One region of the Klebsiella sp. WOUb02 genome, then DNA from elsewhere that is predicted to be linked to it. Evidence: predicted binding sites of a transcription regulator. Region 1 holds the regulator's gene; each other region holds the start of a gene.
What was found. The regulator CRP, encoded in region 1, controls carbon source genes, mostly activating them, when cyclic AMP is high. The targets are predictions, from matches to a motif close to ATGTGANNNNNNTCACAT.
Positions count from the first base shown of each region.

Region 2: a site for CRP is predicted at 1,313-1,330, ahead of ABOC21_RS20705 (2-hydroxycarboxylate transporter family protein). Genes of this name have one in related genera too.
Region 3: a site for CRP is predicted at 3,368-3,385, ahead of ABOC21_RS11780 (sugar transporter). Genes of this name have one in related genera too.

Region 1 is NZ_CP170110.1:4,190,440-4,204,512, forward strand. It holds gene ppiA (peptidylprolyl isomerase A) at 161-730, shown strand; gene ABOC21_RS27335 (YhfG family protein) at 838-1,005, shown strand; gene ABOC21_RS27340 (putative adenosine monophosphate-protein transferase Fic) at 995-1,597, shown strand; gene pabA (aminodeoxychorismate synthase component 2) at 1,630-2,193, shown strand; gene argD (bifunctional acetylornithine/succinyldiaminopimelate transaminase) at 2,283-3,503, shown strand; gene ABOC21_RS27355 (YccS/YhfK family putative transporter) at 3,493-5,571, opposite strand; gene crp (cAMP-activated global transcriptional regulator CRP) at 5,624-6,256, opposite strand; gene ABOC21_RS27365 (OsmC family protein) at 6,563-6,967, shown strand; gene ABOC21_RS27370 (phosphoribulokinase) at 7,023-7,892, opposite strand; partial or broken gene ABOC21_RS27375 (YheU family protein) at 7,929-8,148, opposite strand; gene ABOC21_RS27380 (hydrolase) at 8,145-9,104, opposite strand; gene ABOC21_RS27385 (ABC transporter ATP-binding protein) at 9,367-11,271, opposite strand; gene kefG (glutathione-regulated potassium-efflux system ancillary protein KefG) at 11,444-12,010, shown strand; gene kefB (glutathione-regulated potassium-efflux system protein KefB) at 11,997-13,802, shown strand; gene ABOC21_RS27400 (YheV family putative zinc ribbon protein) at 13,816-14,016, shown strand.
Region 2 is NZ_CP170110.1:2,845,941-2,851,910, reverse strand. It holds gene ABOC21_RS20710 (ATP-binding protein) at 1-1,100, opposite strand, end outside; gene ABOC21_RS20705 (2-hydroxycarboxylate transporter family protein) at 1,388-2,755, shown strand; gene citX (citrate lyase holo-[acyl-carrier protein] synthase) at 2,924-3,412, shown strand; gene rluA (bifunctional tRNA pseudouridine(32) synthase/23S rRNA pseudouridine(746) synthase RluA) at 3,510-4,169, opposite strand; partial or broken gene rapA (RNA polymerase-associated protein RapA) at 4,182-5,970, opposite strand, start outside.
Region 3 is NZ_CP170110.1:1,028,424-1,034,393, forward strand. It holds gene eamA (O-acetylserine/cysteine exporter) at 1-34, shown strand, start outside; gene marB (multiple antibiotic resistance protein MarB) at 78-284, opposite strand; partial or broken gene marA (MDR efflux pump AcrAB transcriptional activator MarA) at 315-695, opposite strand; gene marR (multiple antibiotic resistance transcriptional regulator MarR) at 713-1,147, opposite strand; gene ABOC21_RS11775 (MarC family NAAT transporter) at 1,363-2,031, shown strand; gene ABOC21_RS11780 (sugar transporter) at 2,094-3,290, opposite strand; gene ABOC21_RS11785 (PhzF family phenazine biosynthesis protein) at 3,494-4,285, shown strand; gene ABOC21_RS11790 (L-lactate dehydrogenase) at 4,363-5,307, opposite strand; gene ABOC21_RS11795 (GNAT family N-acetyltransferase) at 5,452-5,934, shown strand; gene ptrR (putrescine utilization regulator PtrR) at 5,888-5,970, opposite strand, start outside.

The DNA.
Region 1 (14,073 bases):
ATTGTTGTGATGTAGATCGCTTTTAAATATTTAGCCGATCGTCGGGCGCCTCGTTACAACTGTTTCAGCTACGTAAAATTAGGTAAAAGGCTGGCCCAGGATGCAAAGGCTCTTTAGAATCAAAGCACTTGCTTTTTTTCTGCTCCGTTAAGGAATCTCGATGCTCAAATCAACTCTGGCGGCGGTAGCTGCCGTTTTCGCTATTTCCGCTTTTTCCCCGGCTATGGCAGCGAAGGGCGATCCTCATGTCTTGCTGACGACTTCTGCGGGAAATATTGAGCTGGAGTTAAATAGCCAGAAAGCACCGGTTTCCGTCGACAACTTCCTCAAGTACGTGAACAGCGGCTTCTACAACAACACCACTTTTCACCGCGTGATCCCGGGCTTCATGGTGCAGGGCGGCGGCTTCAGCGAACAGATGCAGCAAAAGCAGCCGAACCCGCCGATCAAGAACGAAGCGGACAACGGCCTGCGTAACACCCGCGGCACCATCGCGATGGCGCGCACCGCCGATCAGGACAGCGCGACCAGCCAGTTCTTCATCAACATTGCCGACAATGCCTTCCTCGACCACGGACAGCGTGATTTTGGCTACGCGGTGTTCGGTAAAGTCGTCAAAGGAATGGACGTCGCCGACAAGATTTCCCAGGTCCAAACGCATAACGTCGGACCGTACCAGAACGTGCCGTCAAAACCTGTCGTGATCCTCTCAGCGAAGGTCCTGCCTTAAGTTCTCCCGCGCGGGCGACTCACGCTCGCGCCGTTGTTTCCGCCTTTCTGCGCGACCCGAAATTGCTGCTTATACTTGTGGCACAGGGGACGATAAGAGAGGCGAGCATGCGTTCACTTACCGATAAGCAAAAATCCCGGCTCTGGGAACAGACTCGCAGCGTGAATTTTCAGGCCAGCCGTCGCCTGGAAGGAAGCGTCGTACCTTTGGTGACGCTAAGCGCCGAGGAAGCGCTGGCGCGTCTTGCTGAGCTGAGGGGGCGTCATGAGCAGTAAATATGGCGACGACCGCGATCCCTACCTCTACCCCGCACTCGACGTATTGCGCAATCTTCCCGGTATTCGCCAGGCCCGGCGCCTGGAGCAGGTGATGCTGGAGGTCACCTCGCTACGGGCGGCGACGATTCCCTTAGGGCCGCGCGGGCGCGGGCTGCCCTATCTCTGCGCGATTCACCATCAGCTCTACCAGGATATCTTTTCCTGGGCCGGACGGTATCGGGAGATTGATATCTATCAGGGAGATACGCCTTTTTGTCATTTCGCATGGATTGAAAAGGAGGGCAACGCGCTGATGCGGGCTCTGGAGGAGGAGAACTATCTTAACGGTCTGGAGCACAGCGCTTTTATTACGCGCCTGAGCTGGTACTACGGTGAAATCAACGTGCTACACCCTTTTCGTCTCGGCAGCGGGCTGGCGCAGCGCATTTTCTTTGAGCAGCTGGCGATTCATGCCGGCTTTATCCTCGACTGGCGTGATATCGATCCTGAAGAGTGGAGCCGGGCTAATCAGCTGGGGGCCATGGGCGATCCGCAGCCGCTTGAACGGATCTTTGCCAAAGTGGTAAGCGAAGCGCGAGAATCTGAGTAGAATAGCCCGGTTTTATTCTTTCCGGAGCCGCCATGATCCTGCTTATCGACAACTATGATTCTTTCACCTGGAATTTGTACCAGTATTTTTGCGAGCTGGGGGCCGAGGTGCTGGTTAAGCGTAACGATGAGCTGACGCTGGCGGAGATCGCGGCGCTGGCGCCGGAGAAAATCGTTATTTCTCCCGGCCCCTGTACGCCGGATGAATCGGGGATCTCCCTGGCCGTCATCGGGCATTATGCCGGGAAGGTGCCGCTGCTGGGCGTCTGCCTGGGCCATCAGGCTATCGCCCAGGTTTTTGGTGCTACCATCGTCCGCGCCGCCAAAGTCATGCACGGAAAAATCTCGCCCGTCAGCCACGACGGACGCGGCGTATTTCAGGGGTTAAATAATCCCCTCACCGTCACCCGCTACCACTCTCTGGTCATTGACCCGGATACTCTGCCTGACTGCTTCGAGGTGACGGCCCGCAGCGAGAGCGGAGAGATCATGGCCATTCGCCATCGCGAGTGGGATCTCGAAGGGGTGCAGTTTCACCCGGAAAGCATCCTCAGCGAGCAGGGGCATCAGCTGCTGGCAAACTTCCTCAAACGGTGATTTGTAGTTGCCATTGACTGATTTTTTATGCATATTTTGTGATTATAATATCACTATCATTATTGCATAACGAAGAAGGATGGCATCACATGGCAACTGAGCAACCGGCAATTACCCGCGCCACGTTCGATGAGGTTATTTTGCCGATTTATGCACCGGCAGAGTTTATTCCGGTAAAAGGTAAAGGTAGCCGCGTATGGGATCAGCAGGGCAAGGAGTACGTTGATTTTGCTGGTGGTATTGCCGTCACGGCGCTAGGTCATTGCCATCCGGCGCTGGTTGCGGCGCTGCATGAGCAGGGGGAAACGCTGTGGCATACCAGCAACGTTTTCACCAACGAACCGGCGCTGCGCCTGGGCCGCAAGCTGGTCGATGCCACCTTCGCCGATCGCGTGGTGTTTATGAACTCCGGCACCGAAGCCAACGAAACCGCATTCAAGCTGGCGCGTAACTACACGATCACCCGCCATAGCCCCTATAAAACCAAAATTATCGCCTTCCATAACGCTTTCCACGGCCGTTCGCTATTTACGGTCTCCGTTGGCGGGCAGCCGAAATATTCTGACGGCTTCGGGCCGAAGCCGGCGGATATCGTTCACGTGCCGTTCAACGACCTGCACGCGGTGAAGGCGGTTATGGACGATCACACCTGCGCGGTGGTGGTTGAGCCGATTCAGGGCGAGGGCGGCGTAATGGCTGCAACCCCGGAGTTCCTCAAAGGCCTGCGTGAACTGTGCGACCAGCACCAGGCGCTGCTGGTGTTTGATGAAGTGCAGTGCGGGATGGGGCGCACCGGTTCGCTGTTCGCCTATATGCATTACGGCGTGACGCCGGATATCCTGACCAGCGCGAAAGCGCTCGGCGGCGGTTTTCCGATTAGCGCCATGCTGACTACCCATGATATCGCCAGCGCCTTCCATGCCGGTTCCCACGGTTCAACCTACGGGGGAAATCCGCTCGCCTGCGCCGTCGCCGACGCGGCGTTTGATTTGATTAACACGCCTGAGGTACTGGACGGCGTCAACGCGAAGCGCGAACGCTTTGTGCAGCAGCTACAGCAGATTGATGCCCGCTTCGATCTGTTTAGCGATATTCGCGGCATGGGGCTGCTGATCGGCGCTGAGCTGAAGCCGCAGCATCGCGGCCGGGCGCGCGATTTCCTGTATGCCGCGGCGGATGCGGGCGTTATGGTGCTCAATGCCGGACCCGACGTCATGCGTTTTGTGCCCTCGCTGGTCATTGATGATAGCGATATTGATGAAGGGATGGCGCGCTTCGCGCAGGCCGTACAGCGCGTGCTTAGCGCTTAGTTGCGCGTAGCCAGATGCCGTGATGCGGGCGCTGACGCCATGCCACCGACGAGATGGTGTGCATGGTGTTCAGATGATCGAGGATCCGCTGCAGGTGCTGCTCCATGGTACTCAGCGGGCCGCGGGGCACGTCCGCATCCTGCGACTCCATGATATTCACCTCGCCGGCGCTGCCCGGGCCGTCGGTATCCAGCCGCTGCTGGCAGCGCTGCAGCGCAATCTCACAGGATTCAAGGTAGCGGCGGGCCAGATCCGGCGTCAGCATGTTGTGCTCGCGGGCCAGCGTGGTCATGGCGTTGATATGCTCGACAATAAACTGGCTATGGGTGACCCACAGCTTCATATCGTCAAGATAACGTGAGTTAAAGCCGGGCTCCTGCATCGCCTGATTCAGCGAGTTATACAGCGAGTTATGCGCCTGATTGACGCGCATCCGCCGATAGGCCAGCGCCGGCGCCTGGTGGTCTTCGCTGAGAATGAGGCGGATGGCTTCCTGGTCCGCCTCCAGCGCGTCGTGGGCGTTTTTACGCAGCAGCCCGCTCTGCCACTGCGGCCACAGCCATACCATCCCGCCGAAGGCGATCAGGCACCCGATAAGCGTATCGATAAGCCTGGCGACGATAAACTGTTCGCCGTTGAGCGTTAGCAGCTGCAGGGTATACACCGCCGTGACGGTAAAGCCCACCATCGCCCAGCCGTAGCTCTTGCGAATAATCAGATAGCTCAATAGCGTGATAATCAGCATCGCGGTCAGCGTATAGCCCTCCGGGACGTGGAAGTGCAGCGTCAGTCCGGCAATCACCAGGCCGGCAAGGGTCCCTGCCGCCCGGTGGACGATGCGGACCCGCGTCGCGCCGTAGCCGTTCTGGGTAACGAAGAGCACCGTCATCAGGATCCAGTAGGGTTTGGGAAGATTTAGCGCGCTACCCATCAGGCTTGCGGCGGTGAGCATCACGCAGATGCGGGCGGCGCTGCGCAAAGCCGGCGATTTATAAGAGAGATAGCTTTTTAGCGCAGGCAGCAGCGGCAGGCGCCGCTCCTTATCGGCCATTAGGTTACGCGCGTACAGCGGCCGCTGGGTGCGTAGCACCCGGGCAAGGCGGCCGAAGTGCCATGCGCAGAACTGCCCGACTGGGTTGTCGGGGTGCTGCGAGGCAATCTTCTCCAGCGCGCCGATCTGCTTATCCATGTTAAAGCGCTGCGGATAGCGGTGGTACAGGATGTCGTCCGCCAGTACCCTCAGCCGCGCCGCGACGGTTTGCGCATTCCAGCGGATTACCGCTTCAGCGTGGCTGCGTTCGACCAGCTTCTGCACCTCTTCCGGCTGATGCAGGCTGACGGAAATGTGCTCCTGGAGATCGAGGGCAATCTGAAACGCCCGCAGCAGGCGCTTATGATCGTTACGCTGATTGGCCGCCAGCATATGCATCTGCTGGTAGCACAGGGTGATCAGATCGACGACCTTTTGCTGGCGGGTCAGCAGAGGAGGCAGCGAGGTTGCCGGGTCGATATGCTGGGTCAGCAGGCTGTATTTGGCTTCACAGTAGTTGGCCAGCTCCCGGTAGAGCAGGCTGAGCGATTCGCGCAGCGGCTGCTCGCGCCATAGCCAAAACCAGAACCAGTTGAATAGCCCGTACCACAGCGTGCCGAGCGCGTAGATCAGCAGCGGCTCCCAGACCGGCATATTGCCGGCGAGGCTCAGGGTAAAGATGGCGGCAATCAGCGAGGCGGGCAGCAGCCTCGCGTGCAGCGAGCTGATTTCCGCCGTGACGCCAAGGAGCAGGGTCAGGCCGCTGAGAATTAAAGGGAGCGGGATATCATGCTGGAGAAGGAGCTGAACGATCAGGCTGCAGCCGGCAAAAAGCGAGCCGCCAATAATCAGGCGTTTAAAGAAACGTTTATGCGGCGTATCAAGACCGGCGACGTTGCAGCATGCGGGAACCAGCGAGAACAGCAGGCCCTGCTGCAGATGACCGAGAAGGAGGCCAATTGCGACCGGCAGACACAGCACCAGCGTTTGCCGCAGTGCGTAGTTGACTTCCGGGTGGTAAATCAGCCTGCGCCACATAGAGGGAAAACAGAAACGGCGTATTGCGGGAGCAATACGCCGTTTTATCAGCTTAACGCGTGCCGTAGACGACGATAGTTTTACCGTGGGCGGAGATCAGATTTTGATCTTCCAGCATCTTCAGAATACGGCCAACGGTTTCACGCGAGCAGCCGACGATCTGACCGATTTCCTGACGGGTAATTTTGATTTGCATACCGTCCGGGTGAGTCATGGCGTCAGGCTGTTTTGCCAGGTTCAGCAACGTCTGGGCGATACGGCCGGTGACGTCAAGGAAGGCAAGGTTACCGACTTTCTCAGAGGTAACCTGCAGACGGCGGGCCATCTGCGATGAGAGACGCATCAGGATGTCCGGGTTAACCTGGATCAGCTGACGGAATTTTTTATAGGAGATTTCGGCCACTTCACATGCGGTTTTCGCACGTACCCAGGCGCTACGCTCCTGGCCTTCTTCAAACAAGCCTAATTCACCGATGAAATCGCCCTGGTTGAGGTAAGAGAGAATCATCTCTTTACCTTCTTCATCCTTGATGAGCACAGCCACAGAGCCTTTGACGATGTAGTACAACGTTTCTGCTTTTTCACCCTGGTGGATCAGCGTGCTTTTAGATGGGTACTTATGAATGTGGCAATGAGACAAGAACCATTCGAGGGTAGGGTCTGTTTGCGGTTTGCCAAGCACCATGCGCGGTTATCCTCTGTTATAAGCTATCTCCGGGTGCCGACACTACACGGCATCCGGGCATGCAATCGTATTGTTTCCCTATGCCTGGGAAGCTGGCTGGTGATTTTTCTGCAGCCTGTAATGTGAATTCCTCTGCATACATGCAGTACATCAATGTAATACTGTAGCATCCTGACTGTTTTAGCATAGCTTTTGCCGCATGTCTCCTGGTGTCTCGCTTCAGCATGATGCAGGTCGCCTTCCGTTGCCAGATTTGTTATGTGCGCGTAATCTGTCAGGAAAATTGCAACCTTGGAGTTAAGTTTTATGCAAGCTCGTGTGAAATGGGTCGAAGGGTTAACCTTCATTGGTGAGTCGGCTTCCGGCCACCAGATTTTGATGGACGGCAACTCCGGGGATAAAGCGCCGAGCCCGATGGAAATGGTGCTGATGGCCGCCGGCGGCTGCAGCGCCATCGACGTGGTCTCAATTTTGCAGAAAGGACGCCATGATGTGACCAACTGTGAGGTGAAGCTGACCTCTGAGCGTCGGGAAGAGGCGCCGCGCCTGTTTACCCACATCAACCTGCATTTTATCGTCACCGGCCGCGAGCTGAAGGATGCGGCCGTTTCGCGGGCGGTGGACCTGTCGGCGGAAAAATACTGCTCGGTGGCGCTGATGCTGCAAAAAGCGGTAAATATCACGCATTCGTACGAGGTTATTGCGGGCTAAGCCGAATGACCAGCCCGTCGCCCCGGTTTGCGTCGCCGCCGGGGTTGCTAACGGCTTAACCGATCTTTTTCCCCGCCATCAGCCGTTCAACCAGCGGCGCCATGATCAGCTCCATCGCCAGCCCCATTTTGCCGCCCGGCACCACCAGCGTGTTGATATGCGAGATAAACGACCCTTGCAGCATCGCCAGCAGCCACGGGAAGTCGATATCCTGCAGATTGCGGAAGTGGATCACCACAAAGCTTTCATCCAGCGAGGGAATGCCTTTGGCGGCGAAGGGGTTCGACGTATCAACGGTGGGGACCCGCTGGAAGTTGATATGGGTGCGCGAGAACTGCGGGGTGATGAAGTTAATATAATCCTCCATCGAACGGACGACCGAATCCATCACCGCCTCGCGGGAATGCCCGCGTTCGCTGGTGTCGCGGATCAGCTTCTGAATCCACTCCAGGTTGACGATAGGCACGACGCCCACCAGCAGATCGACGTTGTGCGCCACGTTGTGCTGCGGAGTGACAACGCCGCCGTGCAGCCCTTCGTAAAACAGGACGTCGGTCGGCTCCGGCAGCGGCTGCCAGGGCGTGAAGGTGCCCGGCACCTGATTCCACGGCACGGCCTCGTCATAGGTATGCAGATATTTTCTCGACTGGCCGGTTCCGCTGCGTCCGTATTCGAGGAAGGTATTTTCCAGCAGGCCGAAGTCGTTCGCTTCCGGACCAAAATAGCTGATGTGTTTCCCCTGATCCCGCGCTTTGCGGATCGCCATGTCCATTTCCGGGCGGGTATAGCGATGGAAGCTATCGCCCTCGACTTCGGCGGCACGCAGGTTCAGCTGGGCGAAGATCTTGCGAAAGGCGAGGCTGGTGGTGGTGGTTCCCGCGCCGCTGGAGCCCGTGACGGCAATCACCGGATGTTTGGCAGACATATCAACTCCCAGATTAAACGATGGTGTGGCGCCGCCTTAGCCGTGGAACTGCTTGCGGGGCATGATGTTGACCGTCTCGTGCAGCTCTGACCACACCAGTACGGCTTCTCCGCTTTTCAGACTGCTGTTTGACATCGGCGACCTTATCGGTCAGCGAGCGTTCATGTTCACCATAATCGGTGCCTTCGCGCAACACAAAGCTTTCAATCAGGTTATCCAGCGTTTCGGGATCCAGATCCTGCCAGGGAATAATCATTTTTTTCCTTCCAGCCAGCGCGTTAGCCAATCCGGGATCCGCCTTTCCAGCCACATCTCCGGCCTGCGCAGCGTGCCGCCGACAAACCCGACGTGGCCGCCCTGTTCGGTCAGCTGATACTCGACGTTGGCCGGCAGCTGCTCCTGCGGCGGAATGGAGTGATGGTCCATGAACGGATCGTCTTTCGCGTGGATGATCAGCGTGGGTTTCGTGATATCGCTCAGGCGCGGCATCGCGCTGCACTGGCGATAGTAGTCCAGCGCATCGGCAAAGCCGTGAATTTTGGCGGTGATGGTATCGTCAAATTCGCGAATGCGCCGCATGCCTTTTAGCTGGCGTAAATCAACCGGCAGCGAGCCCGGGTAGGCTTTTAGCTTGCGCGCGGCGTTGGCTTTTAACAGATTGAGCAGATAGCGCTGGTAGACGCGGGAGAAGCCTTTATCCATATGATAGCTACAGGCTTCCAGCATGAACGGGGCCGACACGATGACCGCCGCGTCGAGCGGGATGCTATCGCCCTCGTTTGCCAGCAGACAGCCGAGCATATTACCGCCCAGCGAATAGCCGACGGCGGCGGTAGGCGCGGGTCCAAATTCGCGCTGCAGCCAGCGCAGGAACCAGGTGCCGTCTTCCGTCTCTCCGGAGTGATAGATGCGGTTATTACGGTTAGGCTCGCCGCTACAGCCGCGAAAATGCATCACCACGCCAAGCCAGCCGCGCTGCATGGCGGCGTGGATCAGACCGTGAGCGTAAGGGCTGTGCAGGCTCCCTTCCAGACCGTGAAAAACGACCAGCCGCGGTTTATTCCGGGCCAGCTCAGGATCTTCGCTCCAGGCCAAATCGATAAAGTCGCCGTCGGGGAGTTCAAGGCGCTGCCAGTGCGGAGTAAAGCCCAGTTTGCGGCGGATCAGCCGCGGCAGCATGGTTTGCAGATGACGATTGCCCACGCCGCGCATCGGGTGAAACTCGCGCGAATCGTCTTCGGGGGGCGTCATTTCTGTGGGGATGATTTCAACCATAGCACCAGAACAATTAAGAATCTTATAAATACTATACCGCGCATGCCGTGCGCAGGTTAGCCAATATGTGGTCTTGTGGCCCGTCGGCAGAGGTTACGCGAAAAGGAGCGGGCGCGATATGGCCTCCGGCGGCATGCAGAGAGGCCCCGAAAGTTCACTGTCTGTGAACCGTCGGGGCCGCGCGCTCAACCAGCAGGGCTTAGCCTTCCTGCAGCATCTGCTCCAGCTGTTCCTGCGCATCCAGCCAGGCCATTTCGCACTCTTCCAGCCCTGATTTCGCGTTGGCCTGCTGCTGCAGACACGCGGTCAGATCCGCTTTGCGGGATGCGTCATACAGGCTGCTGTCGCCTAATGTCTCTTCCGCCTGCGCGAGCTGGGCGTTGAGCTTATCCATCTCTTTCTCAAGACGGGTAATCTCTTTACGCAGCGGCTGCGTCAGGGTGCGCAGCTCCGCTTCCCGGCGCTTCTGGTCCTTGCGGGACTGGGCGCTGTTGCCGTTATCTTTTATCGCCTCGGACGACTGACTCTCCTGCTTCTGCGAGTCGCTCAGCCACTGCTGATAATCTTCCAGATCGCCGTCGAACGGCTCAACTTTGCCGTCGTGGACCAGATAGAGATCGTCGGTGGTCGAACGTATCAGGTGGCGATCGTGCGAGACCACCACCAGCGCGCCTTCGAAATCAATCAGCGCTTCGGTTAACGCCTGGCGCATATCGAGGTCAAGGTGGTTAGTCGGTTCATCGAGCAGCAGGAGATTAGGCCGCTGCCAGACGATAAGCGCCAGCACCAGGCGCGCTTTTTCGCCGCCGGAGAAACGCTGGGTCGCTTCGTTGACCTTATCGCTCTGGAAACCGAAGCCGCCAAGATAGTCGCGCAGCTTCTGCTCCAGCTCCTGCGGCGCCAGGCGCGCCAGGTGCTGCAGCGGCGATTCATCCGCCCGCAGGAACTCCAGCTGGTGCTGGGCGAAGTAGCCAAGCTTAATCCCTTTGGCCAGCCCCACTTCACCCTGCAGCGGCTGCAGCTCGCCGGCCAGCAGTTTGATGAGCGTCGATTTGCCAGCGCCGTTGCGCCCCAGCAGGCCGATGCGCGAACCGGGAACTAAATTCAGCTTGATCGAGTCGAGGATGATGTGTTCACCGTAGCCGGCGCTGACTTTTTCCATCTTCAGCAGCGGGTTGGGCAGGCTTTCCGGCGCGCGGAAGCTAAAGTGGAACGGGTTATCGACGTGGGCCGGGGCGATAAGCTCCATGCGTTCCAGCATTTTAATGCGGCTCTGGGCCTGCTTTGCCTTGGTGGCCTTGGCGCGGAAGCGATCGATATAGCTTTGCAGATGGGCGACGCGCAACTGCTGGCTCTCATACATCGACTGCTGCTGCGACAGGCGGGTGGCGCGCTGGATTTCGAACGAGCTGTAGTTGCCGGTGTACTCGAATATGCTCTGCTGTTCGATATGAATAATTTTATCGACGATCGGATCGAGAAAATCGCGATCGTGCGAGATCAGAATCAGCGTGCCGGTGTAGCTTTTGAGCCACTTTTCCAGCCAGATCACCGCATCGAGATCGAGGTGGTTAGTCGGTTCATCCAGCAGCAGCAGGTCAGAGCGGCAAATCAGCGCCTGCGCCAGGTTCAGGCGCATGCGCCAGCCGCCGGAAAAGTCGCTCACCGGGCGCTCCAGCTGTTCGTTGCTGAAGCCCAGGCCGTGCAGCAGGCTCGAGGCGCGCGAGCGGATGGTCCAGGCGTCAATGGCGTCCAGCTTGCCGTGCACCGTCGCAATGGCGTGACCGTCATTACGCTCGTTGGCCTGATTTAAATCGACCTCGAGCTGGCGATATTCCCGATCGCCGTCAATAACATAATCAATGGCCGGCTGCGCCAGAGCAGGGGTTTCCTGATTAACCCACGCCAGCTGCCAGTTGCCCGGAAAGGTCATACTGCCGCCGTCGGCGCTAATCTCGTTTTTCAAAAGCGCTAGCAGCGTGGATTTACCGCAGCCGTTTTTGCCCACCAGACCGACCTTTTGGCCAGGGTTGATGGTAGCGGTGGCGTTGTCCAGCAGGACGCGTACGCCGCGACGAATTTGTAACGAGGAGAAAACAATCATAAGGCGCCGTATGTTCAGACTATGTTAATTTGTCATTATGATAATGTAATGTGGTAGCAAATTGCTCCACCGGGCCGCAATGGTAGCCCAAAATGAAGACGATACACAAAGTCATTCTGGTTGCGCTGAGGCGCAGCCGTTGTTCAGGCCACCAGAAGACATTGGGAGGGGAATGATGTCTCAGACAGCGAAGGTTTTGCTGCTGTATGCCCACCCAGAATCTCAGGATTCCGTGGCCAACCGGGTTTTGCTTGAACCGGCCTTACAGCTGCCGAACGTCACCGTGCACGATCTGTACGCACACTATCCAGATTTTTTTATCGATATTGCCTGGGAGCAGGATCTCCTGCGTCAGCATGAGGTGATTGTTTTCCAGCATCCGCTCTATACATGGAGCTGCCCGGCGCTGCTAAAAGAGTGGCTGGACAGAGTTCTCAGCCGCGGTTTTGCCAGCGGCGCAGGGGGAAATCAGCTGGCGGGAAAGTACTGGCGTAGCGTGATCACCACCGGCGAGCCGGAAAGCGCCTACCGCCGCGACGCTAACCGCTATCCAATGAACGATATTCTGCGTCCTTTCGAGCTGACCGCCGGCATGTGCCGGATGCACTGGATGAGCCCGATAATTGTCTACTGGGCCCGTCGGCAATCGCCTGCCGATCTGAAAAGCCACGCGCGCGCCTATCGTGACTGGCTGGCCAACCCCATCGCGGCAGGAGGAGTCATAAATGGAGGGAGCTGATCTGCTTTTGGCTGGCGTGCTGTTTCTGTTCGCCGCCGTCGTCGCGGTGCCGCTGGCCGCCCGGCTGGGGATTGGCGCGGTACTCGGCTATCTGCTCGCCGGGATCGCCATTGGCCCGTGGGGGCTGGGGTTCATCAACGACGTTGATGAGATTCTCCATTTTTCCGAGCTGGGCGTGGTGTTCCTGATGTTTATCATCGGGCTTGAGCTCAATCCGTCGAAGCTCTGGCGTCTGCGAAGCTCTATCTTTGGCGTTGGGGCGGCCCAAGTTTTGTGCAGCGCGGCACTTCTCGGCGGCCTGCTGATGGTCACCGGATTTTCGTGGCAGGCGGCGGTTGTCGGCGGGATTGGCTTAGCGATGTCCTCCACGGCGATGGCGCTGCAGCTGATGCGCGAGAAGGGGATGAGCCGCAGTGAATCCGGCCAGCTGGGGTTCTCCGTGCTGCTGTTTCAGGATTTAGCGGTGATCCCCGCGCTGGCGCTGGTGCCGCTGTTGGCCGGATCTGGCGGCGATCGCTTTGATTGGGTCACCATCGGGATGAAGGTATTGGCCTTTGCCGGCATGCTGATCGGCGGTCGTGTTTTGCTGCGGCCGGTGTTCCGCTTCATCGCTGCCTCCGGCGTGCGTGAGGTCTTTACCGCCGCGACGCTGCTGCTGGTTTTGGGCTCGGCGCTCTTTATGGATGCGCTCGGCCTGTCGATGGCGCTGGGGACCTTTATCGCCGGGGTGCTGCTGGCTGAAAGCGAGTATCGCCACGAGCTGGAAATCGCCATTGAGCCGTTTAAAGGGCTGCTGCTCGGCCTGTTCTTTATCTCCGTTGGCATGGCGCTGAATCTCGGCGTTCTCTACACCCATCTGCTGTGGGTGGCCGCCAGCGTCGCGGCGCTGGTGATGGTGAAAGCCCTCGTGCTGTACGTTCTGGCGCGGGTATATGGCCTGCGCAGCTCGGAGCGTATGCAGTTTGCCGGGGTCCTGAGCCAGGGCGGGGAGTTCGCCTTTGTGCTGTTCTCGTTGCCGGCTTCGCTGCGGCTGTTCGAAAACGACCAGATGGCGCTGCTGCTGGTGACGGTTACGCTGTCGATGATGACCACGCCGCTGCTGATGACCCTGATTGATTACGTGCTCTCCCGACGCTTTAACCAGCCGGAGGAGGAGGACGAAGCGCCGTGGGTTGAGGACGATAAGCCGCAGGTGATTATCGTCGGCTTCGGCCGCTTTGGTCAGGTCATTGGCCGTTTGCTGATGGCCAACAAAATGCGCATTACCGTGCTGGAGCGCGATATCAGCGCGGTTAACCTGATGCGCAAATATGGCTATAAGGTCTATTTCGGCGATGCGACGCAGCTGGAGCTGCTGCGCTCGGCGGGCGCGGAAGATGCGCAATCCATCGTGATTACCTGCCACGAGCCGGAAGATACCATGAAGCTGGTTGAGATGTGTCAGCAGCATTTTCCGCATCTGCATATTCTGGCGCGCGCGCGCGGCCGCGTAGAGGCCCATGAGCTGCTGCAGGCCGGCGTAGCGCAGTTCTCGCGCGAAACCTTCTCCAGCGCGCTGGAGCTGGGGCGCAAGGCGCTGATCAGCGTCGGAATGCATCCGCATCAGGCGCAGCGCGCGCAGCTGCACTTTCGTCGTCTGGATATGCGAATGCTGCGAGAGTTAATGCCGGTACATACTGATACTCTGCAGATATCGCGCGTGCGGGAAGCCCGGCGGGAGCTGGAGGAGATTTTTGAGCGTGAAATGCAGAAAGAGAGCAGACAGCTTGACGGCTGGGATGAGTTTGAATAAAGGGTAAATCACTATGGCAGTGCGTAAACGTTTTATCGCCGGAGCAAAATGCCCGGCGTGCCAGGCCCAGGATTCGCTGGCGATGTGGCGTGAGAATAATGTCGATATCGTTGAGTGCGTTAAGTGCGGACACCAGATGCGCGAGGCGGATAAAGAGGCCCGCGAGCACGTACGTAAAGACGAACAGGTTATTGGCATTTTTCATCCGGACTAGCGTTATCCGTCGCCTTTTTTTAAGCTAGAGGGTACACGGCTGCAGAATTCCGCTACA
Region 2 (5,970 bases), 1.3 Mb from region 1:
TCCGACTGCGCCTGAATATAGCGAATGGCCTCGTCGTAGTGGCCCATATGCAGCAGGCCGGAAAGCGTGGTCATGCGGTTCAGCTGCTCATGGCGCATGATGCGCAGGTTATCCACGTAGCGCTTCACCTGGCTGAGCTGGGCGCTAAGCGAGTTGATTTCATCGCGATCGCGGAAGGTGATCACCCAGCCCTGCAGCGAATTCTCCAGCATGATGCGCACCCGGCTGGCAAGGACGGTGAGCTGGTTGAAGCGGCATAGCTCATCGTGAGTGTCGTTTTCCAGCATCTCGCCGCTGGCGAAAAACGGCTGCGGAACGATGACGCTATCGATGGACTGCCCGCGCAGCTGGTGCGCGGGCTGGCTAAGGCCGAGCAGGCTGCGGGCGGCGTGGTTAATGACGTTAATGCGGCGGGTATGATCGATAACGATAACCCCTTCATAAATCGACTCCATCATCGCCTTTTGCTGGCGCACCAGCAGGCCGATCTCCCGCGGCTCCAGGGAGAAGATCTGCTTTTTGATGCTGCGGGTGAAGTACCAGGAGAAGATAAACAGCGCAACCAGCAGCAGCACGGCGGCGACGAAGATATTGATCACTTTTTGCAGCGTAACGCTGTCGAGATAGCTGGTCAGATAGCCGACGGAAACAATCCCCACCACCTGGCCCGCGTCGTTACGCACCGGCGCCTTGCTGCGCAGCGAAACCCCGAGCCCGCCTTTGCGGATGGTGGTAATGGTTTTCCCCTCCAGCACCGCCTGATTATCGCCGCCCACCAGCCGGGTGCCGACCCACTCCGGATGCACGGAGTGGAACAGATGCAGGCCCCGCGCGTCGCCAATAACAATAAAGCTGGCGTCGCTGCGGGCGGCGATTTCCTGCATAAAGGTTTTTATTCCCTGCGGGTCCTTGCGGGCAACCTGCTGGCGTAAATTGGGCATCAGGGCGATCTCTTCGGCCTGTATTTGGGCGCGGGCGCTCATCTCCTGATAAAGCTGATGGCTGGCATCGAAATAGTAATAAACGCCCAGCAGGGCGAACAGGATCGAGAAAAACGCCACCAGGGAAATAAACAGCTTAAATTGAAAGGAAACTTTCATAGGCTTTGTTCAGAGTCTCAGTAAGGCGGGCAAGAAACGAGCGGCCGCCTGCGCCGGGGTCAGGGAACGGAAACGATCCGCGAAGCCTATTTATAAATGATCTATAGCGCTGACGACAAAAAACCATAAAAACCACGCTAATAAATCAGAGATATATCACGCCGGTAATAGAAACCATAAAAACCATAGTGCCCATTAAAACTTCATTTTTAATCTGGCGATCCTCACATTAAGTCGGCTTATTCCTCCCTAGTCTGAAGATGAATAATAACTAAAGGGCTAAACCTATGAGCACCACAGACAATGCATTCTCTGCGACCCTCGACCCCATCGACACCCCAAAGGCCACGCTGAAACAGCGCTGGTGGCACGTTATGGACAACCGGAAAGTCGGGATTATCCCGCTGCCTCTGTTCCTGCTGGCCGGCGGCTTAATTGCCCTTGACTGTCTGGGCGGCAAGCTGCCGAGCGACATTGTGGTGATGGTGGCGACGCTGGCGTTTTTTGGCTTTGCCTGCGGCGAGTTTGGCAAGCGCCTGCCGGTGCTCGGCAAGCTCGGCGCGGCGGCGATCTGTGCGACCTTTATTCCCTCGGCGCTGGTCCATTACGGCCTGCTGCCGGACGTGGTGGTGGAATCCACCACCAAATTCTACAAGTCGACCAATATTCTCTATCTCTACATCTGCTGCATTATCGTCGGCAGCATCATGAGCATGAACCGCACCACGCTGATTCAGGGCTTCCTGCGCATTTTCTTCCCGATGCTGTGCGGTGAAATTGTCGGCATGCTGGTCGGCGTTGGCGTCGGGACGGCATTAGGCCTGGAGCCGTTCCAGGTGTTTTTCTTTATCGTCCTGCCGATTATGGCCGGCGGCGTAGGGGAAGGGGCGATACCGCTGTCGATTGGCTATGCCGCGCTGATGCATATGGATCAGGGCGTCGCGTTAGGCCGCGTCCTGCCGATGGTTATGCTGGGCAGCCTGACGGCGATTGTCATCTCCGGCAGCCTGAACCAGCTGGGCAAGCGCTTCCCGCATCTGACCGGCGAAGGCCTGCTGATGCCGAACCGCAGCAATGAAACGCAGCGCGAAACCGCCGGTGACGAAAGCGTCGGCGGCAAAACGGACGTAGCGACGCTGGCGTCCGGGGCGCTGCTGGCGGTGCTGCTCTATATGCTGGGGATGCTGGGCCAAAAGATGATTGGCCTGCCGGCGCCGGTGGGGATGCTGTTTCTGGCGGTGCTGCTGAAGCTGGCCAACGGCGTATCGCCGCGCCTGCAGGAGGGCTCTCAGGTGGTGTATAAGTTCTTCCGCACGGCGGTGACCTATCCGATTCTGTTTGCCGTTGGCGTCGCCATTACGCCGTGGCAGGAGCTGGTTAACGCCTTTACTATCACTAATCTGCTGGTGATTATCAGCACCGTCTCCGCGCTGGTGGCGACCGGATTCTTTGTCGGTAAAAAAATTGGTATGCATCCGATCGATGTGGCGATCGTCTCCTGCTGCCAGAGCGGCCAGGGAGGAACCGGCGATGTGGCGATTCTGACCTCCGGCAACCGCATGAACCTGATGCCGTTCGCCCAAATCGCCACCCGCATCGGTGGAGCGATCAATGTCTCTCTGGGCCTGCTGTTTCTGAGCCACTTTATGGCGTGATTTAGTTCTGTGCTAACAGGAAAAACTGCTATTTCGCACCACAGGACGAAGAAAATTTCTTTGTCCTGTATCCTAAATTCTGTGCATTTAGCGATACAATCAGCAGCGAAATCCGTTATCGCGACGGCCCCTGCCGCCGTTATTTTATTCAGTGAAGGAGAGGAATTAATGTCCGTGGATACTCCCGCCCGTGCGGGCGCCAGCGTTGAAAACCTGCTGGCGGTGAAAGCGCAGCGTGAAGCTCGTCAGAACGACTGGTTAACCCATTATCAGCAGCCGGTTATTTCGCTCACCCTGGTGACGCCGGGCGCGGAGAAAGACAGCATCCGCTATCGCAATATGATGGGCGTGGCGCTGCAGGCTTTCGATCAGCTGCTGTGGAAACACCGCTGGCAAACCTTGGACCGTCAGGTGCAGTGGCTGCCGACCGGGCCGGAAGCGCTGTGGTGCGTTGAGCACTCTGCCGCTGAAATTAACGCGCTGTGCACGGAGCTGACGCAATCCCATCCGCTGGGGCGTTTATGGAATATCGAAGTGATTTGCCCGGCGGACGGCCTGCAGAGCCGCCCGTCAGCTGCCGAGAGCAACGATCGCCACCCGCAGCAGTCGGCCGCTCACGTAGAGCAGATGATTGACGCCTGGTTTGCCCGCGACTAACGGCTGAATGCGTGAGAAACCCCGCTCTCGCCGCGCTTAGCGGAGAGGAGGGGTAGCTCGGGTAAGGCGCTTACGCCGTAGCCCGGGGAATCAGCGGTCAGAAGTCGACCGGCGCGCGGAAGGTCATTGCGTTGCCGAAAGCGGGATGGGTGATGGTCAGCGTCTCCGCGTGCAGCAGCAGGCGCGGGGCCATCGCCAGCGCTTCCGGCGTGGCATAAAAGCGGTCGCCGAGAATCGGGTGGCCGAGGGCCAGCATATGCACGCGTAGCTGGTGCGAGCGCCCGGTAATTGGCTTCAGGCGCACGCGGGCGCTGTTATCGTCCGCGTATTCCAGTACCTCATACACGGTTTGCGCCGCCTTGCCGGTTTCGTAGCACACCTTCTGCTTTGGCCGGTTCGGCCAGTCGCAAATCAGCGGCAAATCCACCAGACCTTCTGCTTTCTGCGGGTGACCCCACACGCGGGCGACGTACTGCTTCTTCGGCTCGCGCTCGCGAAACTGACGCTTCAGCTCGCGCTCTGCCGCTTTGGTCAGCGCCACCACAATCACGCCGCTGGTGGCCATATCCAGCCGGTGAACCGACTCGGCCTGCGGAAAGTCGCGCTGCACGCGCGTCATCACGCTATCTTTATGCTCCTCCAGGCGCCCCGGCACGGACAACAGGCCGCTCGGCTTGTTGACCACCATAATGTGCTCATCCTGATAGAGGATGACCAGCCAGGGATCCTGCGGCGGATTGTAGTTTTCCATCGCCATATTTGCGTTCCGTTACTGGTGAGTGACGACGATTAAACGCAGCGCATCCAGACGCCAGCCGGCCTGGGCCAGCGCATCCATCACCTGCTGACGGTTGCTCTCAATGGCCGACAGTTCGTCATCGCGGATGTTCGGGTTCACCGCTTTCAGGGCTTCCAGACGCGACAGCTCCGCCGACAGCTTGTCGTTAGCCTCATCGCGCGCCGCTGCGATCAGCGCCTGAGCGGCCTTCGCGACCTGCGCTTCGCCGAGCTGCAGGATCGCGTGAACGTCCTGCTGCACCGCGTTGACCAGCTTACTGCCGGTATGGCGGTTAACGGCGCTCAGCTGGCGGTTGAAGCTCTCAAACTCCACCTGGCCGGCGAGGTTGTTGCCGTTCTTATCCAGCAGCATGCGTACCGGCGTCGCCGGCAGGAAGCGGTTAAGCTGCAGCTGCTTCGGCGCCTGGGCTTCGACGACGTAAATCAGCTCAAGCAGCAGCGTCCCGACCGGCAGCGCCTTGTTCTTCAGCAGCGAGATGGTGCTGCTGCCGGTATCGCCGGAAAGGATCAGATCCAGACCGTTGATAATCAGCGGATGCTCCCAGGTGACGAACTGCGCGTCTTCGCGGGAGAGCGCGACGTCGCGCTCAAAGGTGATGGTGCAGCCGTCCTCCGGCAGGCCCGGGAAGTCCGGAACCAGCATGTGATCGGACGGGGTCAGCACGATCAGATTCTCGCCGCGATCGTCCTGGTTGATACCGACGATATCAAACAGGTTCATGGCAAAGGCGATCAGGCTGGTGTCATCATCCTGCTCTTCAATGCTTTCGGCGAGCGCCTGCGCCCCTTCGCCGCCGTTGGAGTGGATCTCCAGCAGGCGGTCGCGGCCCTGCTCCAGCTGCGCTTTCAGCGCGTCGTGCTGCTGGCGGCAGGCTTTAATCAGATCGTCGAAGCCGTCGGTGGTTTCCGGCGCGGCAAGATAGTTAATCAGCTGGTTATGGACGCTATCGTAAACGGTACGGCCGGTCGGGCAGGTGTGCTCGAAGGCATCAAGCCCTTCGTGATACCAGCGGACCAGCACCGACTGGGCGGTATTTTCCAGATACGGCACGTGGATCTGAATATCGTGCGCCTGGCCGATACGGTCCAGACGGCCAATACGCTGCTCCAGCAGGTCCGGGTTGAACGGCAGATCGAACATCACCAGGTTGCTGGCGAACTGGAAGTTACGGCCTTCGGAGCCGATTTCAGAGCACAGCAGCACCTGCGCGCCGGTGTCCTCTTCGGCAAACCACGCGGCGGCGCGGTCGCGTTCGATGATCGACATCCCTTCGTGGAATACCGCGGCGCGAATGCCTTCCCGCTCGCGCAGCACCTGCTCCAGCTGCAGCGCGGTGGCTGCTTTGGCGCAGATCACCAGCACCTTCTGCGAACGGTGGCTGGTCAGGTGGCCCATCAGCCACTCGACGCGCGGGTCGAAGTTCCACCAGGTTCCGCTATCGCCTTCGAACTCCTGATAGATCTGCTCCGGATAGAGCATGTCGCGCGCGCACTCTTCGGCGGTTTTACGCGCGCCCATAATGCCGGAGACCTTGATGGCCGTCTGATATTGCATCGGCAGCGGCAGGCGAATGGTGTGCAGTTCGCGTTTCGGGAAGCCTTTGACGCCGTTACGGGTGTTACGGAACAGAACGCGACTGGTGCCGTGGCGGTCCATGAGCATGGAGACCAGCTCCTGGCGCGCGGACTGCGCTCCGTCGCGATCGCTGTTAGCGGTCTGCAGCAGCGGCTCGATATCCTGCTCGCCGATTAGCTCGCCG
Region 3 (5,970 bases), 1.1 Mb from region 1:
GCGGCGCATTCGCCTCGGCGCGGCGCGAGGATAAAAAAAAGCCCCGCAATCGGGGCTAAGAAAGCAGCGTTGCGCGGTCAGTTGTAGTAGGGCACGCCCAGCTCATCTGACTTGTCGCTACCGGCAGCCATATGATTGAAATCAAACGGCGAATCGTTATGTTCGGCAGGCATTATCATCGCATCGCGGTGGTTATGACGAACCGGAGTAGTGGTTTGCTCCGCGTAGCTCTGGCCAGAGGCCAGTGCGACCAGCACAAGGGCGGGGGAAGCGAATAGTTTCATGATTTCCTCAATACGTCTTTTTGCAGGCGATTAACAACAGTTGTTTAGCGGCATCAGATAGCGGGATTCACCCGGCATATTTGTCATGCGATATTTATGCGGCGGAACGTCGAAATAGTTTTTAAAGGTTCGGGTCAGCGTTTGCTGGGATTCAAAACCGTAGCGCTCCGCCAGGTAGAGGATCGGCTCGTTGCTCTGCTTGAGCTTCTACGCGATCTCGGTCAGCTTGCGGCTGCGGATGTACTGACCTAAGGAGTGACCGGTCTCTTTCTTGAACATTCTTTGCAGGTGCCATTTAGAGTAACCTGAGCGCTCAGACACTTTCTCCAGCGACAGCGGTGATTCCAGGTTATCTTCGATCCACGACAAAATACTATGGATAGTGATGGCGTCGTTATTGCGTCTGGACATCATCTTACCTCTTCTTATTACGGCAGGACTTTCTTGAGTAAATACTCAAGGGTGACCACTTCGTCCGCCGACAGATTTTTTGTTAACTCCTGGTGCAATTTCTGACCCACAACCTGATGACATTGCTCACATAGCGCCGCGCCGTCTGACGTTAGCTGCACCAGCACGCCGCGTTTGTCAGTGGGGTTGGGTAACCGTTCAATCCAGCCTTTACAGACCAGGCGGTCGAGCATGCGCGTCATTGCGCCTGGGTCGACCGAGAGCACGGTTTTCAGCTCAACGGGGGTAATGCATACTTCGCAACGAATGGAACAGAGCACCCGGAACTGGGTGGAAGTGATATCCATCGGTGAGAGGTACTCGTTGAGCAGGCGATCTTTTTTCTGGTTAACCATCTGGATCAAGCGACCGAGGGGGATCATTTCGTTAAACAGGTCACTCGTGCTTTTCACAATGGTTGCCCAGGCAATTATTTAATTGCTGTGGATATTATTGCCCAGGCAACAATAAGTCAACCTGATGGATTCGGCGATGACACAATTTGCTAAAGCACCTTTGCACAGGGGCCGCGGATAAAATATCGGCGCTGGTATGATAGCGACAACCAACGTTATACTCAGAGAGTTAAATTTTTAATTGTTCAATATTAACAGGGGCTTAATTAATTATGATGGAGCTTTTTAAAGCGATAAGTCTGGGGCTGGTGGTGATTTTGCCGCTGGCAAACCCGCTCACGACCGTCGCTCTGTTCCTCGGGCTGGTGGGCAACATGAACAGCGCCGAGCGTAACCGACAATCGCTGATGGCCTCGGTATATGTCTTTATCATTCTGGCGGTGGCGTGGTATGCCGGCCAGGTGGTGATGAACACCTTCGGCATTTCGATACCCGGTCTGCGTATTGCCGGCGGGCTGATCGTCGCCTTTATTGGTTTCCGGATGCTGTTTCCGCAGCAGAAGGCCCATGACTCGGTGGAAGCCAAGATGAAATCGGAAGAGCTGCAGGACGAGCCGACGGCCAATATCGCCTTTGTCCCGCTGGCCATGCCGAGTACCGCCGGGCCGGGTACTATCGCGATGATCATCAGTACGGCGTCGACGGTGAAGCACGGCGTTGAGTTTCCGGAGTGGGTGGTGCTGGCGGCGCCGCCGATTACCTTCGCGCTGGTGGCGCTGATTCTGTGGGCCAGCCTGCGCAGCTCCGGGGCGATTATGCGCCTGGTCGGCAAGGGCGGCACCGAGGCGATCTCCCGCCTGATGGGCTTCCTGCTGGTGTGTATGGGCGTGCAGTTTATTATTAACGGGGTGCTGGAGATCATTACCACCTATCATGTCTGATGGGGCAATGGATAAAAAAAAGCCGGACAGCGTCGCGCTGCCCGGCTTTTTTATTCTGGCTATCAGGAGTGGTGCGGCCTTTCTTCCAGCGACACCGGCCAGCGGCGGAAAATCATCACCGCCCAGACCAGCGCCACCAGCGCCGGAATGGCGCCGACGTAGCCGATAGAGGCCATTGACAGATGGGTGCTCACCTGGCTGCCGACCAGCGCGCCGGCGCCGATGCCTATATTAAAGATCCCCGAGAACAGCGACATCGCCACGTCGGTCGCGTCCGGCGCCAGCGCCAGCACCTTAACCTGCATTCCCAGGCCGATAATCATAATCGCCACGCCCCAGAAGATGCTCAGCAGCATCAGGTGGTTGGCATTTTGCGATGCCGGCAGCAGCAGCAGCAGGCAGGCCAGCAGCAGGCCAATCGCGACATTAATCAGGCCCGAAGCGTGCTGATTGCCCATTTTGCCGAACAGCACGCTGCCGATGATCCCCGCGCCGCCGAGCACCAGCAGCAGCACGGTGGCGAAATTACCGCTCATCCCGGCCACCGTCTGTACAAACGGCTCGATGTAGCTGTAGGCGGTATAGTGCGCGGTCACCACGATAACGGTCAGCAGATAGATGCTGAGCAGCGCCGGGCGGCGAAACAGCAGCGGCAGGCTTTTCAGCGAACCGGAGTGCTCGCTGGGCAGCTTCGGCAGCAGCTTGTAGAGACACACCAGCGTCACCAGCGCGCCAATACCGATGACCAGGAAGGTCGTGCGCCAGCCGAAATACTGGCCAACGATACGGCCGATGGGGATACCGAAGACCATCGCCAGCGCGGTGCCGGTGGCGATCAGGCTCAGCGCCTGGGCGCGTTTTCCCGGTGGCGCCATGCGGATTGCCAGCGCCGAGGTAATGGACCAGAACACCGCGTGAGCAAAGGCGATACCGATACGGCTGATCACCAGCACGTTAAAGTTCCACGCAAAAAACGACAGCACGTGGCTGGCGATAAACAGAATAAACAGGCCGATCAGCAGGCGGCGGCGCTCCATCTGGCTGGTGAGCAGCATAAACGGCAGCGACATCAGGGCCACAACCCACGCGTAAATAGTCAGCATCATGCCGACCTGGGCGGTTTCCATGCCGAAGCTGTCGGCGATATCCGACAGCAGGCCGACCGGCGCGAATTCGGTGGTATTAAAGATAAAAGCGGCGATCGCCAGCGTGACTACCCGAAGCCACGCGACCTTGCGTGAAACCGTGTTTGTAATCATAGGTTTTGAACTGAGTGATGATTAGAGGAAGAAGAGAGGGCGATCTTAAAACGATTGCTGCTGAAAATACAATCATTTTGTGATCTGAGTCTCATTATCCCGTCGCGCAGATAAAAACGCTAACAGATTAATTTTTATATAGATCGTGTGCATATCGCGCTTTTATGTCATGTTGAGGGTAAGTAAAAAAAAGGAACACAGCGATGCAGGAAATTGATTTTTATCTGGTGGACGCTTTCAGCGATCGCAACTTTGGCGGTAACGCCGCGGCGGTATGCCCGCTCACCGAGTGGCTGCCGGACGAGACGCTGCTCAAAATGGCGCAGCAGCACAATCAGTCGGAGACCGCCTTCTTCGTGCGTACCGATGCAGGCTATGAGCTGCGCTGGTTTACCACCCAGTATGAGATAAACCTCTGCGGCCATGCCACGCTGGCGGCCTCGCACGTTATTTTTGAATATCTTGACTATCCCAGCGCCACTATCGTTTTCAGCACCCGCTTTGTTGGCGAACTGCGGGTGACGCGCAGCGGCGACTGGCTGACCCTCGACTTCCCGGCGTGGTCGACGACGGAAGTTGCCGTCCCGCCCGCCGGGCTGTTTGCCGGACTGGGAATTAGCGACGCGCTGGACGTGCGGGTCGGGCGCGACTACCTGGTGGTGCTGGCCGACCGTCAGCAGGTTGAAGCTGTCCGTCCGGATATGCGCCAGCTCCAGACGCTCGGCAAGATGGTCTGTATCAGCGCGGCGGATGAGGAGTACGATTTTGTCAGCCGTTTCTTCTGTCCTGGCGAAGGCGTTGCCGAAGATCCGGTTACCGGCTCGGCCCATAGCATGCTAATCCCATACTGGGGCGAGAAGCTCGGCAAAACGCAGATGCTGGCGCGTCAGGTATCGGCCCGCGGCGGCGATCTGCGCTGCCAGTGGCAGGGAGATAGGGTGCTGATCGGCGGCCAGGCGGTCACCTACCTGATTGGCAAAATAGGCCTGCGCTAGCGTAATCCTGTGAAAGGGGCTGTCACGTCTTGTGGCGGCTGGCCTGGCTCCGAGTTTGTCCGACGCCAGGCCATACCTTATTCGAGGCGGGCGATATTGGCTTTAATCACCGCCACCGAATGAAGGAACTTCTCGCTTTCCTCCGGCGCCAGCTGCAATTCTATAATCTGCTGCACGCCGTTTTGCGCCAGCACGGCCGGTACGCCGACCGCTGCGCCGCGAATGCCGTACTCGCCATCGAGAATGCAGGAGATGGCCAGCGCGCGGTGGCTACCGGTAAAGATATTGCGACAAATCTCGGCGATGGTTCCGGCGACGCCATATTCGGTGCAGCCTTTACCGGCATAGATCTCAAACCCGAGTTTGCGCACCCGGTCGGCGATTTGCTGACGGTCCAGCACCTTACCGGTATGTTTTTGGTAAACCTCGGCAATCGGCGAGCCGTACACCGACGAGTGGGACCACACCGGAAACTGGGTATCGCCATGTTCACCGAGAATAAAAGCATCGATACTCTGGGCGCCAATATCCAGCTCCTGTGCCAGAACCCGGCGCAGGCGGGTGGTATCCAGCCAGACGCCGGTACCGATCACCTGGCCGCGCGGCAGGCCGGAAAGCTGCCACACCTGCCAGGTAATAATATCGCAGGGGTTGGTGGCAATCAGGAAGATACCGTTGAAACCGTTAGCCATCATCCGCGGGACAATGCTGCGGACGATTTTCGCCGTACGGGTCAGCTCGTCCAGCCGACTCTCTCCCTCTTTCAGCGCGCCGCCGGAGACGGTGATCACCGCGATATCCACATCGGCGCAGTCGCTGGCATCGCGTACTGAAATGGTCATCATTCCCGGCATATAGGCGGCGGCGTCGCTAAGGTCCTGCGCGTGCGCCTGGGCCCGCGTTTTATCGAGATCGACGAGGATCAGCTCTTCGCAGATATTCTGGTTTAATAATGCATAGGCCGCCGAGGTGCCGACGTTGCCTGCGCCGATGATCATCACCTTGCGCGCTTTGCTATTCATGGTCCGTTCCTGATATCAACCGTCATGGCATAAAATTACTGCGGCTCAATTGGTTAGCGCAAGAGGATGCCGGAGGTATAAGTTAATGCTATGAGAAACGGCTGTACGCGCTGCGCTACAGTGGCTCAAAAAAGGAGCTCGCCTATGTACACCATCGCCCCGACCACGCTATCCCATCCCGATCTCACCGCCCTTATTGCCCAGCTGGACGCTTTCCAGGAATCACTCTATCCGGCGGAGAGTAACCACCTCGTCGACCTGAGCCAGCTACGGGCGGAGTCGGTTATCGTGCTGCTTATCCGGGATGAAAACCAGCGGGCGGTGGGCTGCGGAGCGATCGTCCTTGGCGACGATGGCTTTGGCGAAATGAAGCGGGTGTTTATCGACCCCGGCCATCGCGGGCAGATGCTGGGTGAAAAGCTGCTGCAGGCGCTGGAAGAAGAGGCCCGCCGCCGCGACTGCCACACCGTGCGTCTTGAGACCGGCATCTATCAGCAGGCGGCGATCAGGCTCTATACCCGCAGCGGCTCTCAAACGCGCAGCCCCTTTGCCCCTTATCAGCCCGATCCGCTGAGCCTGTTTATGGAGAAACTGCTCGTTGCCGATCTTCGTTCAGCAGCGCTATAAACGCCTCCAGCTGGCGGGTTTTCGCCCCGCGCCGCC